DNA from 2 places in the Lysinibacillus sp. DFXJR4 genome. Region 1 is predicted to be linked to the other one. Evidence: riboswitches for the same ligand, from Rfam matches in the RefSeq annotation. Region 1 holds a riboswitch; the other holds the start of a gene.
The links. Region 1 has a riboswitch for FMN ahead of ribE (riboflavin synthase). Riboswitches for the same ligand answer to the same signal wherever they lie in the genome.

Region 1 (7,876 bases):
TGAATCAGCAAACCAAATTGCCGCATTTACTCAACAGTTTTCGGCTAGCATGTATGGATTAACAGATGCCTATAAAGGTGTTAATAGCACAGCAGAAAAATTAATGCATATTAGTGAAGTGAAAAATTAAAAAGAAGGGTATAGCCAATCCATTTTATGGCCATACCCCTCTTAGATTAAATAATATCTAAAATTTCCTTTGGAGCATTTACTTTATATTCAGGCTCTTCCTGTTGAATCACCTCAATAGAATCATATCCCCAAGAAACCCAAATAATTGGTACCCCGACTTTTTTACATGCTACAATATCTCTTTGTTCATCCCCTATATATAAAACGTCTGATGCTGAGCTGCTGGAGTCCTTTAAAAATTTCTTCAACACTTTATCCTTCCCAAAAATACGATTTGAGCAAAGTACATTTGAAACACATTGAATACCATTCATTTTTAGAAATTCTAAAATATTTTCCTGGGAATTGGACGATATGATAAGGATTTTATAGCCTCTTTTATCAATTTCCATTAGTACATCCTTGATTCCTTCATAAAGATGAACCTCGTTTAAGGACTGACGATATAAACGATAAAATTGAGGTAAAATCATGGGTAATTTATACATTGGAAAATCAAATAATTTACTACGCTCCGCCATGGATAATTTTTTTAAGGATTCGATTTCCTTAAACTCTATTCCTTTAAATTTATATTTTTGTGCAAGTGTATTCCAAGCTGACGCAAATACAGCCGTTGAATCAGCCAGTGTGCCATCAAAATCAAAGATGATATATTTCATTGAAAATGTTCTCCTTTATGTTCTACTTTTATAGACGCTTCGTCCTTGAAAATGTTACGTATCAAAGAAATCCGATTTAAAGTATTATGACATGATTCTATAGCATATGAAGCAGGTGGTGGTAAATGACTCTAGGTGAGTATTTTTTTCAATATGTTAAAAACAAAATGGGTATCACCATGGTAAATATTGTATCGGAAAATGATGCCATTGAATATGAAAAGCTTTGACGAATTACAAATAGCAATGCAAGATAGTACAGTTTGTAGGTCTTTTTCTAGCGTTTGCAACATATATCTAATCATGTCGAATTATGTAGTTTGTATGTAATATTGGAAGGAGGTCACAATATGATTCCGAAGTATCCTTATATTGGATATGAAACGAAGTGTAAGCAAGTTCCCATCACATTCCCACCGCAGCATCAAGATATACAGCCAGGGCTAGAATATGTTATGCAACCAATTCCTATTTCCGACAATCCAGCATACAAAGGGAGTGGAAAATTACAGGGGAAAATCGCGATAATTACTGGGGGAGATAGTGGAATTGGTCGTGCTGTTGCTATTGGGTTTGCAAAGGAAGGTGCCCATATGGCTATTACCTATATGCCACATGAACGACCTGATGCAGAAGCAACGAAGCAAATGGTGGAGGCATATGGGCAATCCATTCTATTGATTGAAGGGGACTTACGTCATCCTGAGTTTTCTATGGAAGTAGTAAGAAAAACGATGGACTGTTTTGGTAAGCTAGATATACTGATTTTAAATCAAGGTGTCCAATTTCCGCAGCAAAGCATTTTGGATATCTCAAATGAACAATTGTATGATACGTTTGAAACCAATATTTTTCCACATTTTCATATGACAAAGGCAGGATTACCTTATATGAAGAAGGGTGGGGCAATTATTTCCACTGCTTCCGTGACAGCTTACGCTGGGGCTCCATTACTTGTCGATTATTCCTCCACGAAAGGCGCAATTGTCTCTTTCACTAGGTCTTTATCCTTGCAATTAGCGAGAAAGGGAATACGAGTGAATGCAGTTGCCCCTGGCCCAATTTGGACACCACTAATTGTCTCAAGCTATTCAGCAGAATACGTCAAAACATTTGGCTTAGAAACGCCGATGAAGCGAGCAGGTCAGCCATTTGAGCTTGCACCTACTTATATTTATTTAGCTTCTGATGATTCTTCTTTTGTTACTGGCCAGGTTTTGCACGTTAATGGTGGCATCATGACGGAAACGTAAGTATATATTTGCTATTATAAATAGTAGATATATTGCTAAGGGAGAAATGATATGGAAAATACTCGACCTATTGATAAACTATTAGATTTTGCTAAAAAGGATGAACGCATTCGAGTAGTAGGTATGGAGGGCTCAAGAACAAATCCCAATGTGCCAAGGGATGATTTTCAGGATTATGATATTTCCTTTGTTGTAACTGATATGGCAGCTTTTCTTGAAAATAATAAATGGATTGATTTCTTAGGCGAGCGAATCATAACGCAAACCCCAGAGGATATGGAATTATTTCCACCAGAACTAGGCAATTGGTTTTCCTATTTAATGTTATTTACCGATCATTCAAAAATTGATTTGACTCTAGTTCCTATTGAAGAATTGGAGCTTTATCTCGAAAGTGATGGACTTTTAGAAATCATTCTGGATAAAGACCAGCGCTGTTTAAATGTTCCTGAAGCAACAGATGTTACGTATCATATACAAAAGCCAAGTGCACGTTCATTTGACGATTGTTGCAATGAATTTTGGATGGTTTCTACTTATGTAGTAAAAGGCATTTGTCGCAATGAGCTTCTTTTTGCCAATTATCATTTTGAACATATTTTACGGGAAGAATTACTTCGAATGCTATCTTGGCGAGTTGGCTTTGAAACAGAATTTAGCTTAAGTGTTGGCAAATGTTATAAGTATATATCTCAGTATTTACATGCAGAGGAAGTTTCACAATTGATGGGGACCTTTGAGTTATCCTCTAAAAAAGCTATATGGCAAGCATTATATCAAGCCTTTGATTTATTCGCAAAGGCTTCACAGCAAGTGGCTGCAAGGCTCGAAGTAGAATATCCAGTATATGAAAAGAATATAAGAGTGTATGTGGATGAAGTTTATCAGAAATTTTTAGTAAATAATTTTGTGGATAATATTATAAAATAGTGTTATCGTAAAGAATAAGTTAAATAAAAATCCTTCGGGGTAGGGTGAAATTCCCAATCGGCGGTGATGAAGCAATTCAAAGTCCGTGAGCGAAAGCTGATTTGGTGCAAATCCAAAACCGACAGTGACAGTCTGGATGGGAGAAGGGTAAAAGTGCAATCTTTTTAAATTCGCATGAATTTATAAGGATTATTTGATTATGCTTTTATGTTAACTACTTCCCATCGTTTAGATTGGGAGGTTTTTTTATTTAGCGAAAAAATTAAATAGCTGTATGTTCTTCGGGGTAGGGTGAAATTCCCAATCGGCGGTGATGAAGCAATTCAAAGTCCGTGAGCGAAAGCTGATTTGGTGCAAATCCAAAACCGACAGTGATAGTCTGGATGGGAGAAGAACGATGAGATGACGACCTATGGGAAAATATAGAATTTCATAAGGTTTATTTGCTGACGTCTTATTTATATGAACTCCCAAACCCCTTTTAAGCGAAGGGGTTTTTTCTTTGATTGGGATAGAACGCTTAAAGTGATTGATGTATTAGAAAAGCGAAGGATTGACCTCAAAAACTGATGGATAGAATCCCAAAACCGATGGATAGAGCCTTTAACATGTAGAAAGAAAGTAGGTGGAAAAATGTTTACAGGGATTATTGAAGATATTGGCACAGTAAAAACCTTGCAAACAGATCAGCAAAGTATGAAAATAACGATCCTTTCAGCAAAAATGGTAGAGGATGTAAAGCTCGGAGACAGTATAGCGGTCAATGGTGTCTGTTTAACAGTGTCAAATTTTACTGATCAAGAGCTAACGATGGATGTCATGCCAGAAACGGTGAAGGCAACGAATTTGCAGCAGCTTGCTGTAGGAGACCCCGTTAACTTAGAGCGAGCAATGCCTGCAAATGGACGATTTGGTGGCCATTTTGTAGCAGGGCATGTGGATGGAGTAGGGAAAATAGTACGTAAACGACCATTAGCAAACGCAGTTTATATCGATATTGAGCTATCCAAGGATTTAACAAACTATTGTATCCCAAAAGGCTCCATTACGATTGATGGTACGAGCTTAACGCTTTTTCACGTTGAGCAGAAAAGTGTCACAGTATCACTGATACCACACACGTATAAAGAAACTATTTTAGGTATGAAGAAAATTGGCGCTCTAGTGAATATTGAAACGGATTTAGTTGGAAAATACATTTTGCACCAGCTAAAGCATAGTCAGGAATCACCGACTATTACGAGAGACTTTTTAGCACAAAACGGATTTTAACAAAAAGTGAGGAGGTGCCAATATTGCTGCATACAATTGAAGAAGCAATAGAGGATTTAAAACAGGGCAAGATGATTATTGTAGTAGACGATGAGGATCGAGAAAATGAAGGAGATTTATTGGCTTTAGCAGAGTATATGACACCTGATACGATAAACTTTATGGCGACATATGGAAGAGGACTTATTTGTACACCAATTACACAGCAGCTCGCACAAAAATTAGCCTTACAGCCGATGGTAAGTAATAATACAGACAATCATCAGACAGCATTTACCGTTAGTATCGACTATATGGATACAACGACAGGAATTAGCGCCTTTGAACGTGCAATGACAATTAAAAAAATGATTGAACCACAAGCGAAGGCAAACGATTTTCGTAGACCAGGACATGTATTTCCGCTAATCGCAAAGGATAATGGTGTGTTAGAGCGTAGGGGTCACACTGAAGCAACCATTGATTTAGCTAAGCTTTGCCACAGTATCCCCGCAGGCATTATTTGTGAAATTATGGGGGATGATGGAAAAATGCTACGCTTCAATGAACTAGTCAACTATGCAGCGCATCATCAGCTAAAAATAATTTCAATTGAAGAATTGGCGTTATATCGCCAGCAAAATCTCAAAATAACAATTTAAAAAAGGAGAATTTAGAAATGGGTAAAACATTTGAAGCACAATTAATTGGTACAGACTTAAAAATTGCTATCGTAGTAGGTCGATTCAATGAATTTATAACAAGTAAGTTATTAGACGGAGCCCTCGATGGTTTAAAGCGTCACGGTGTAGATGAGGACTTTATTGATGTAGCATGGGTTCCTGGTGCATTTGAGGTTCCGTTTATTGCAAAACAGCTTGCAGAAACAAAGAAATACGATGCTATCATTGGTTTAGGAACAGTGATCCGTGGCTCAACAACACATTATGACTATGTATGCAATGAATCGGCAAAAGGGATCGCCAACGTATCATTAACAACAGATGTACCTGTCATTTTTGGCATTGTGACAACTGAAAATATTGAGCAAGCTATTGAGCGTGCGGGTACAAAATCAGGTAATAAAGGCTATGATTCCGCAATGTCTGCTATCGAAATGGCGAATTTAAAGAGAATGATTGGCTAAAGCAAAGTTTGAATTTATCTAAAGTATCTTATCTGTAAAACCTGAATATTTTAAACAAGCATGGGGAAAATATTGTGTAAGTATATGGATGCATGTACGAATCTGGAGCTGACTCAGTAGGAGATGATGAGTATTCAAATGGAACAAATCATAAATTTGCAAACTTTGAAGGCACTATTTCAACGCTCTGCTGATGTGATTTTTCAAAGGTATATAATGCAGCAACATACAGTACATGTTATTCACTGTGATGCAATAATCAATGAACAATTACTACAAACTGTTATTGTTCGAGGGCTCCAATTGATGTTTGAAAATACTTCAGATAAATTATTAGAGGAAGATATTTTAAATTATCTACACGTTCCGCATTTAAAAAAAATCTCAGAAAAAGAGGAAGCCATTACAAAACTCTATAAAGGACATGTGCTGCTGTATTTTGAAGACGAACAATTATTATTTACAAGTTATATTCCTAAAAAGCCAAATCGAGAGCCTAGAGAAACAGCCCTTGAATTGGTTATAAAGGGTCCGAGAGACGATTTTATTGAGGATATCGATATTAATCTTGCTTTATTACGAAAACGGTTACCTACAAATTCATTAGGTGTTGAAAAGTATGAAATCGGTCAACGTTCTAAAACATCCGTTGCGATCCTTTATATGGAGGATATTGTTAATAAAAAAATACTAGAAGAAATCAAAGTAAGTCTTCAAAAAGTAGATACGGATATTGTGTTTAGTGGAGATATATTAATGGAACGAATTGAACAAAGTGCAAAAATTCTCCCTAGACATGATTATACAGGGCGTCCAGATTTTGCTGTACAGGCCTTAATCAATGGTCGAGTTGTGATCATGGTGGATGGTGTCACTTATGCTATTATAACACCAGCTAACGTGCTGCTACTATTTAAATCAGGTGAGGATTATTATTATCCGATAATTGTAAGTTCTATGGAAAGATTGCTCCGTATTGTGGGTATATTAATTAGCGTTCTTTTACCAGGCTTTTGGCTAGCACTTACGACTTATCATCAAAATCAATTACCTTTGATTCTTTTAGCAACAGTTGTACAATCAAGGACAGGGCTTCCATTTCCTACGATTCTAGAAATACTACTAATGGTATTTATGTTTGAAATGTTCCGTGAGGCCAATATGCGTCTTCCTAGTATCGTTAGTGGATCCATGAGTGTCATTGGAGGTCTAATCATTGGAGATGCAGCGATCAAAGCTGGTATTACAAGTCCTCCAATGATAGTTGTGATTGCTATTTCGAGTATCGCAGCCTATACACTTATCAATCAATCCTTTGTCACGGCAATGAGTATATTTCGCATTATCATTATAGTAGCATCTGCATTTTTCGGCTTATATGGCTTCTTTATAGCAATTTTTTTCATTCTTCTATTTGCGGCAAATTTGCGAGTTTTTGGAATTCCATACTTAAATGTAGGAGCAGATTTAAACTGGCAAGATATGAAAAAATCTTTAGTGAGATTATCTCCTAAAGGCTATGGTAAACGTCCAGCATTTTTAAATGTGCAGGATAAAACTAGAACATCTAGTAAAAGAAAAAAATAGGACTAGGTATAGCTGACTGTACCTAGTCCTTTTCTTTGTTTCCATATAACATTTTCTTGACCTTCTATTTACTTGAAGCTTTATACTATTGAAAAATGAATTGATAAGGGAGAGAAAATGAACATGTCAGGTTATGAAGAGCTAGTCGTCAAAATTGAAGATGTGAAAGGTAGCTACTACCAAATGGGTTTACAGCAAGGCAAAGGGCTATTCTCTTTATTGCAAATGCAAAAAGATGCTTTATTGCACTTAACTAGGTCTACTAATACTCAAATAGCGAAACAACTTTTACAGAAACATTGTCCACAGCTTATCAATGAAATGGAGGGCTTGAGTGCTGGTACAGCTCTATCGTTGGACACTGTGCTTAGATTGTACAGTGGCTATACTATTACTTTTCCAGAAATGGGCTGTACAGCATTTATGCATGATGGGATGTATGTCCGTAATTATGATTTCAGTCCAGCTTTGTACGATGCTAGGCTTGTTTTCTCTAATCCAGAGAATGGTTATGCAAGTATCGGGTTCAGTCAGCAAATTATTGGTAGACTGGATGGGATGAATGAATACGGGTTAGTAGTTGGGCTGCATTTTGTTAATCATGAGCACTCCGAAAAAGGCTTTATTGCCTCTACAATTATTCGTATACTATTAGAGCAATGTAAAACAATCGAAGAGGCATGTATGTTAATAAAGGAAATTCCACATGGTTACTGCTATAATTATTCTATGACAGATTGTAGTGGGAGAGCCATTGTAGTCGAAGCCTCTCCACAGAAGCAAGTGATCAAGAGGGAAAATTCTTTCATTTGTACAAATCATTTTGAGTCTATACATTTAATAGAAAAAAATAAGAAAATGATAGAAGGTTCTATTCATAGAAAACAATTTTTAACGAAACTACTGAAGGAAGA
Region 2 (7,876 bases), 340 kb from region 1:
AAGATACATAAGGCGGTGAATGTAAGAAGTATGTCAGTACTAATTATTGGCGGCGTAAGTAATGATGTATTGCGTCTACAAAAATATTTTCATCGTATAGACATCAAAGATATTCATTGCTTTTCCTCCCCTGATGCAGCAATGAATTATTTATTAGATTCTTTGAAAGAAGAGCTGGAACTAATTATTCTTGATGCAAAATTAACACTTAAAAATTGCGAAGAAATATGTCAGCAAATTAATCGTTTAATAAACTGGATTGATGTCCCAATCCTTCTTGCTACTACTTATGAAAAAACAATTACGATTGATAGAGTTTTTGAAGCCGGAATATTTGATTTTATTTTAAAGCCATTTGATTTCACACAATTTAAAACTCGAATTCAAGTAGCCACTAAATATCAAAATGAAGCAAAACTTCGAAGGCAGCAAGAGAGCATGATTCAAAAAGACTTAATCGTTGCAAAAAAGTTTCAAAAAAACGCTTTATCACCACCATTAAATCTCGAGTACATACAGATTGATGGGCTTTATGTTACATCCAATACATTAGGAGGTGACATGTACTGTTGGTTCAAGATTAATGAACATTTGACGGCTATTCTCTTATATGATGCTATGGGGCATGGCATCGCCGCATCGCTTGTTACCATGTCCGTTCGATCTCTGTTAAAAGGCATGATTACAAAATTAATCGACCCTGTAACAGTTATTCGGGAGCTGAATCGTCAAATTTACGAGCTTTTTTCTGATGAAGATATGGACCGTTTTTTAATGACCGCTATCTACATACTTATTGATACAAAAAATGGAACATTACACTATGTGAATGCAGCCCATCCAGCTGGTTTTTTATTCGGAAAGTACGGAGAGACAGTATTTCTTCAAGCGAACACACCCATTCTTGGTCTATTTCCTACAATTCCTATCATAAAAAAAACAATTCCTTTATCTGGCTGGCATCGCATTATACTTTATACGGATGGATTATTGACATTAAATAAACAACACAATATCGATATGGATTTTTTCCATTCCTATGCCTCACAAGAAAATAGCTATGCCTTACAAAAATTTTCTCAAAAGTACAATTTATTCGACAATGATCACAGTGATGATATAACAGTAGTTTCAATAACAATTACATTACAGGGTAGGTGATTGGTGATGAAATTCACGCTCAATGTAAATCCTGATACACAAGCTATAGCATTCGTAGACCAAGTTATGGACAATTATGCAAATGTTTATAATCTACCTTATAAAAAAGAATTACGCTTTGTTGTACATGAATTAGTTATAAATGCTGTTGAAGCAATGGGGAAAATTGATGCATGCTCAGAAAAGGAAATTCAAATACATGTATACCAATCCAATGAAGAAATAAAAGTAACTGTTACAGATGAGGCAAAAGGAATAGCTGAAAATGATTGGGATAAGGTTCTTCAATACGATTTAAATGAACTTGATTATTCAGATCGAGGGCGTGGTTTATTTTTTGTTAAAAATATGGTTGACGATATTTGGTTTGAGCATATTTCGGAAACAAAATTTTTAGTTGGTATCTCAAAAAAAATATATATAAATGAAGGGCTTTGATGAATCTTTAAACATTACTCAACTCTGGAATAAGATTCAACATCACACCCTATAAACGTATAATTGGGAGGAGTTTTAATGAGAGTGTCAATCCGAAAAAAAATAAGCCTGCTAATCTTTAGTTGTATATTGCTACTTACTTCACTTTTAGCAGGAATAAATTATTATGTTGCGAAAAAGAATCTTTTAGAAAGTGCTAATACTAAGCTTCTATCAGATATTCAAGTAAGCTATGAATATTTAAATGCAAAATTCCCTGGAGATTGGTCCATCAAAAATAATCAATTATATAAAGGCGATGTCAATATGGTTGAGAATTTTGAGATTGCTGATAAAGTCGGAGAGCTAACAAACGGTAATGCCGTATCAATCTTCCAAAAAGATACACGAATTAGTACTAATATAGTTGAAAACGGACAGCGTGCCTTAAATACGAAAGTATCTGACGAAGTTGCCACTGTAGTATTAGGAGAAAAAAAACGTTTTATTGGTTCAGCGAGTGTTTTAGGAAGCATGCACCAGGGAGCCTATGACCCTATTTTAGATAGCAAAGGTGATGTAATAGGCGTATGGGCAACAGCCGTTCCAACAGCTCCTTATATAAGCATTGCAACAAAATCTGCCCTTGAAAATATAGCCGTTTCCTTAGGGATTGCCATTCTATTAATTGTTGGTATTAGTTGGTTTTTACAACGACAAATCATTAATCCAATTAATATCCTAAGTTCCAATGCCCAAGAGCTTGCAGATTTAAATTTGAATGTAAAATTATTAAATCCTAAAGGCAAAGACGAGATAGCAGATTTAGCACAAGCATTTAGTCATATGAAAGACCGTTTAACAGAAACGATAACAATTGTGGCTGGCAGCGCTAATCAGATCGCTAACTCTTCCCACTCATTGGCTGAATCATCACACCAAACAAGCGAGGCTTCTAATCAAATAGCATTAACGATGAATGAAATTGCTGTTGGAACAACAACACAATCCGATCAAGCTGAGCAAATTGTATCAATGATGCAAAAAACAATCGAAGAAGCATCGAGTAGTTTACAAAAAGCTGAAATGACTTTGACTAGTGCCATAGAATCATCGAAAATTGCACGTAAAGGAGAAGAAGCGATTAATGAAGCAATTAAGCATTTAAGCGCTGTAACGCAAACCGTCTCTTATGCAACAGACTCTATTCAAAAACTAGGTAAACGCTCTGAAGAAATTGGTGGTATTATCACCGTAATTACAGGTATTGCAGAGCAAACAAATTTACTTGCCCTTAACGCAGCCATTGAAGCTGCACGCGCAGGAGATCAAGGAAAAGGCTTTGCGGTTGTTGCCTCAGAGGTACGTCAGTTAGCCGAGCAATCAAGCCTGGCATCTGGACAAATTACAAATCTTATAAATGATATTCAAGCCGAAACGTCAGTAACAGTTCGTACAATGGAAAGTAATCTACTTGCGGTAGAGGAACAAGTAACAATTATCAACAAGGGGGGAACTGCCTTAAAAGAGATTGTGGAGAAGGTTGTAGAGACGGAAAAAGGTGTTGAACAAATGAAGTCTGCATTTTCACATGTCAATGACAACTCCTTAGGTGTTCAACAAGCTATTCAGGACATTTCTCGCATCATTGAAGACGCTGCGGCTGCAACAGAGGAAATCGCTGCTACCTCTGAGGAGCAATATGCAACCGTAGCAGAGATAACACAAAACTCAGATGAATTAGCAACAATTTCTGATAAATTACAAAACGAAGTCAATAAATTTAAGTTTTAATTAAGGCTTAACATGATACTATGTATGTTAGAATCAGTGGGAGTTTATTAAAACAATTGCTTATACGGACGTGCACGACTCCCACAATGCCAAATATAAATTAATCGATAAACATGAAAAGGAAAATGGAGGCGCTATAGTATGAATCAGAAGAAAATTGCGATGGATGTTGGCACAAAGGCTGATTATATCTTAATTGCGTTTACTGGCGATTTAGAATACGGGCTGATTGAGGATATAAAAAAAGATCTTCAATCCCTTAATTTAGAAACAAAGCATGGCTATATTATCGATATGCAAAAGGTAACAAATATTGATAGTACTGGCTTTGGTATGATTGTCAACTTTGCCAAAAAAGTATCTTTAAAAGAAAAGAAAATCGCCATTATTGTCATCGATGATTTCATCCGCAACTTATTCGCTATTTCACAGGTTGATAAAGTTTTTCCTATTACAAACAGCGAAGAGCAAGCAAGAAAGATGATTAAAGAAGACTGGCTAGGAGAATTATCACTTAACGAATATTAACCCTATCGTTGCCCCCATTATTACAATAGGGTGTATTCCTGAGAATGGAATACACCCCTGCTTTTTTAATATTGTAAAAGCATATTTAGTAAAACAACAAGAATAACTATCGGTACTACAATTAACATTAATAATCGATATGTAGAATAGTACCCCTGCCCCATCTGACTTCCCATCAGTAATTCCTTTTTCACAAATTCTTTATCGGCTATATGTGCAATGAAGAAAGCTATTAATAAATTTCCTAATGGAAGCATTAAATTCGATACTAGAAAATCTGTCGCATCAAAAATTGTTTTCCCGAAGAATGATACATCAGCTAAGGTACTAGATGACAGTGCTGCTGGAATTGCAGCAATAAAGACTACTATACCTAATAAAAGTGTTAATGCTGAACGAGACATTCGCCCCTTTTCTATAAATGCTGCAACGATAATTTCATATAAACTGAAGGAAGATGTTAACGTTGCAAATAAAAATAGTAATAAAAACAACGCTAAAAATACTTCACCAAATGGCATTTGGCTAAATGCTGTCGGTAGCACCATAAACAGTAAGCCTGGTCCAGAAGCTGGCTCTAAATCAAAGGCAAATACCACTGGGAAAATCGCTAATCCTGCTAAAAACGATACAAGTACCGTTAAAAGAACAACTGAGCCCGCCGAGTTAGGTAAGCTTACATCCTTCTTTAAATAGGAGCTGTAGGTCACAAGGCAGGAAAAACCTACTGCTAAGCCAAAGAAGGATTGTCCTAACGCTTCTAAAATAGCCTTTCCCGTAATATTAGAGAAGTCCGGCCATAAGAAAAATTTCACACCCTCCATCGCCCCGTCTAATGTTACTGCTCGGACAACAAGTACAATAAACATAATAAACAATAGTGGCATCATAAACTTATTGGCCTTTTCGATCCCATTTTGCACACCAAGAGATATCACTAGTACATTAGCTAGCGTAAATAACCCTAAACCTAGTAAAGTAATCCAAGGCGTACCTATAATCTTTCCAAATAGTTCACTAGGATTATTAGCGGGATCAATAACTGTTCCAGCCACACCAAGACCACTATAAATAAAAATCCAACCACCCACAACACTATAAAAAGTTAATAATAAAAAACACCCCAGTACACCCATGCGGCCAATCCATGCCCAGCCTAGCTTCGTTGGTGCCACTTTTTTATAGGCAGTGACCGCCTCAGATTGGGTGCCACGACCTAACACATATTCTGATAATAGCATCGGTAAACCAATTAACAACGTAAATAGAACAAAGATTAGGAAAAATGCTCCCCCACCGCTTTGACCAGTAACATATGGAAGCTTCCAAATTGCCCCTAATCCGATTGCTGCACCTGCGGATGCCAAAATAAAGCCTAGTTTACTAGACCATTGTCCCTTTTTCTCACTCATCTCTTCAAACTCCTCTAGCATTTCTAAACTCTTTCTTAATTCTACATGAAATTACTGGGCTCGACTAGATTAAGTTCATTTGATGAATCTATCCATTATTTCAAAGATTCTATCCTTCACCTTCACATTGCTATTCATTACTTCAAGCGTTCTATCTATAAAAAAACCTCGAGCCTATGAAATCACTCGAGGTTAACTATAATCTTATTTTGATAAATACATATGACGCTGACGATCAATCCATTTGCGCATAGTTGTAAATAATAAAGCCATGATAACAGTTAATAAAATACCTTTGACAATATTAAATGGCAAGATTCCAGCCACAATCATTGTATATAATGAATCCCCTACAACAGGCTCCATCCCTAAAAAGTACGTGTACATCGGTAAAAATACAGCATAGTTAAGAACACTCATACCAACCGCCATAACGATTGTTCCTGCTGCCAAGCCCCCAATAAGACCCCCAATGTTTTTAAAACGCTTAAAAATAAAGGATACTGGTAAAATAAATAAAATACCTGTTGTGAAGTTAGCGATATGTCCTACGGGTACTCCCGTTGGCGTGCCCGAGAAAATCCAATCCAATACATTTTTAAATAACTCTACTAGGATTCCCGCTACAGGTCCCATAGTGATGGCTGCTAATAATGCAGGCATATCACTGAAATCCACTTCCAAAAACGCCGGGAATGGTGGAATTGGGAAATTAAATAGCATTAATAAAAACGAAATACTACTCAGCATGCCAATCGTAATAAACGATTGAAGTTTAACATTTTTCTTCATTGAAAACTCTCTCCTCTTTGCTGATTCAATCTCGCAAGAAGAAAGGCTACGACCTAATCATATGTTTTTCACGAAAAAACCCTTATGCATTTTTCGCATAAGGGAGAATAGGCATGATTAATAAACGCCATTAATTAGCTATTTTTGAGCAGGCTTTAAAGCCATATTGAAAAAACGCTCGTTCATAACCAATGTAAAATAACAAATGACGATCGTACCTCCATCTTCTCCCATCCAGACTCTAACTGTCGGCCTTGGAATTACACCAAGTCAGCCATGCAAAAAAACTTTGCACAGGTCGCGGGCTGAAGAGTCTTTGGTAAATCCTTAGAGCCAATGTTTTTCACATTAGCGATTTACAACTCTATTACCGCCGGTCGGGATTTTCACCCTGCCCCGAAGATGAATCAATATATTATTTTTGTTCTACAGCTTTACTATAATGAATTATTTAGAAAAAGTAAATAGTTCTGCTTAAAAAATCCTATTAGATTTGTATGTTTTACGGATAGTTAGATGATTTATTACCACAAAATCAATAAGGAGTATTCTCGTCCCACTGTTGATGTACGAGAATACTCCTTAAACTTCACCATAAAGTTCTATGGCGTCTCCATATATTGCTTGTTTGGGCCAACTGGCTTGGGTAGGAAATTTTTAAAATCAAAGCCTTCCCAGCTTTCCTGAACTACATTATCTAGACGTAATTGTTTATCAAAGCTTGCAGCCGTTAGCATCATTGCTTCGATTAATTGTGTTGCCTGAACTGGGTCCATTGTTGTTAAATCAAGAGGATCATTAAAGGTTACAATTACACCCTCAGCAACCTCTTGCACAGTATAAGTCACATTTTCAGGAACGACAGGAACATAGAAATCATCATTTTTATTGCGCATACCCGTAATCGCTTCTGTTACCGAGGAAAAAGTTTGACGAAAATCAGGTGATAAATATTCAGCCCCATTATTCTGGTCCTTATATAAGTAATAATTAAAATGTCTTGGACCTGTTAACGACATTGCCTTACTCTGCTCTCCTTCTTGAGAGAACGCGTATGGTGTACCGTCTGCGTTTTCAAACTCAACCTCTGTATATTCTGAGTCTGAAAATGTATCCTGCAAGGTTCCCTTGTACTCATTCACAGGTGCAGAAGCTACATCATAATCATTTTTCTCAGGTAATACATGAATCAACTTATCATCCTTTTCCTTCAATTCACCTTGATATGGATGATAGTTCGTAAAGCCTTTTGCTTCCTCTTCAATTTGTGGTGCATATTTTTTATACATTTGTAATGTAGAAGGTTTTTCTTTCCCAAAATCTGCTTCAACTCGTTCATTGGGAATAACATATGTCATTGGTACACTTTCTACATCCCTGCTTGCTAAACCAATACGGAAGACAACGGCATCCGTTAAGTCTTCCTCATACACAGAGGTACGTAAAGACATAATTTTAGCATGTTCTGCAACAATGCTCGAATCCAAAAAACTATCATGATTTTCAGCACTTTTGGCAGCTGGCGCATCTTCCATAGTAGAATACGGAGCAATGTCAGGTGCCGTTTCCTGATCTAGCTTAGAATGATTATTATTCATAAACATAGAGCCTACACCTACTGTTAATGCGAAAACAGCGGCAACACTCATAAGGATTGGCCATTTCCGGTTTTTGCACTTTGTTGTTTTTGTACTTTGCTGTTGTTCCTGGACTGACATTTCATCTATTGGCTGCTGTACGGCTTCTTGCAGATGAACATTATCCTGCAAACG

Region 2: linked by a shared signal. The riboswitch ahead of AC2CGN_RS01960 (ECF transporter S component) and the one ahead of ribE (riboflavin synthase) in region 1 are both predicted to bind FMN.

Annotation. Positions count from the first base shown of each region.
Region 1 is NZ_JBXUNW010000001.1:743,987-751,862, forward strand. It holds gene AC2CGN_RS03800 (methyl-accepting chemotaxis protein) at 1-130, shown strand, start outside; gene AC2CGN_RS03805 (HAD hydrolase-like protein) at 177-794, opposite strand; gene AC2CGN_RS03810 (SDR family oxidoreductase) at 1,145-2,047, shown strand; gene AC2CGN_RS03815 (aminoglycoside 6-adenylyltransferase) at 2,099-2,977, shown strand; FMN riboswitch at 3,004-3,129, shown strand; FMN riboswitch at 3,251-3,376, shown strand; gene ribE (riboflavin synthase) at 3,611-4,249, shown strand; partial or broken gene ribB (3,4-dihydroxy-2-butanone-4-phosphate synthase) at 4,273-4,872, shown strand; gene ribH (6,7-dimethyl-8-ribityllumazine synthase) at 4,908-5,375, shown strand; gene AC2CGN_RS03835 (spore germination protein) at 5,502-6,962, shown strand; gene AC2CGN_RS03840 (C45 family autoproteolytic acyltransferase/hydrolase) at 7,086-7,876, shown strand, end outside.
Region 2 is NZ_JBXUNW010000001.1:404,141-412,016, reverse strand. It holds gene AC2CGN_RS01985 (SpoIIE family protein phosphatase) at 31-1,161, shown strand; gene AC2CGN_RS01980 (ATP-binding protein) at 1,168-1,599, shown strand; gene AC2CGN_RS01975 (methyl-accepting chemotaxis protein) at 1,678-3,372, shown strand; gene AC2CGN_RS01970 (STAS domain-containing protein) at 3,514-3,900, shown strand; gene AC2CGN_RS01965 (sodium-dependent transporter) at 3,966-5,312, opposite strand; gene AC2CGN_RS01960 (ECF transporter S component) at 5,517-6,104, opposite strand; FMN riboswitch at 6,323-6,512, opposite strand; gene AC2CGN_RS01955 (RNA polymerase subunit sigma) at 6,707-7,876, opposite strand, start outside.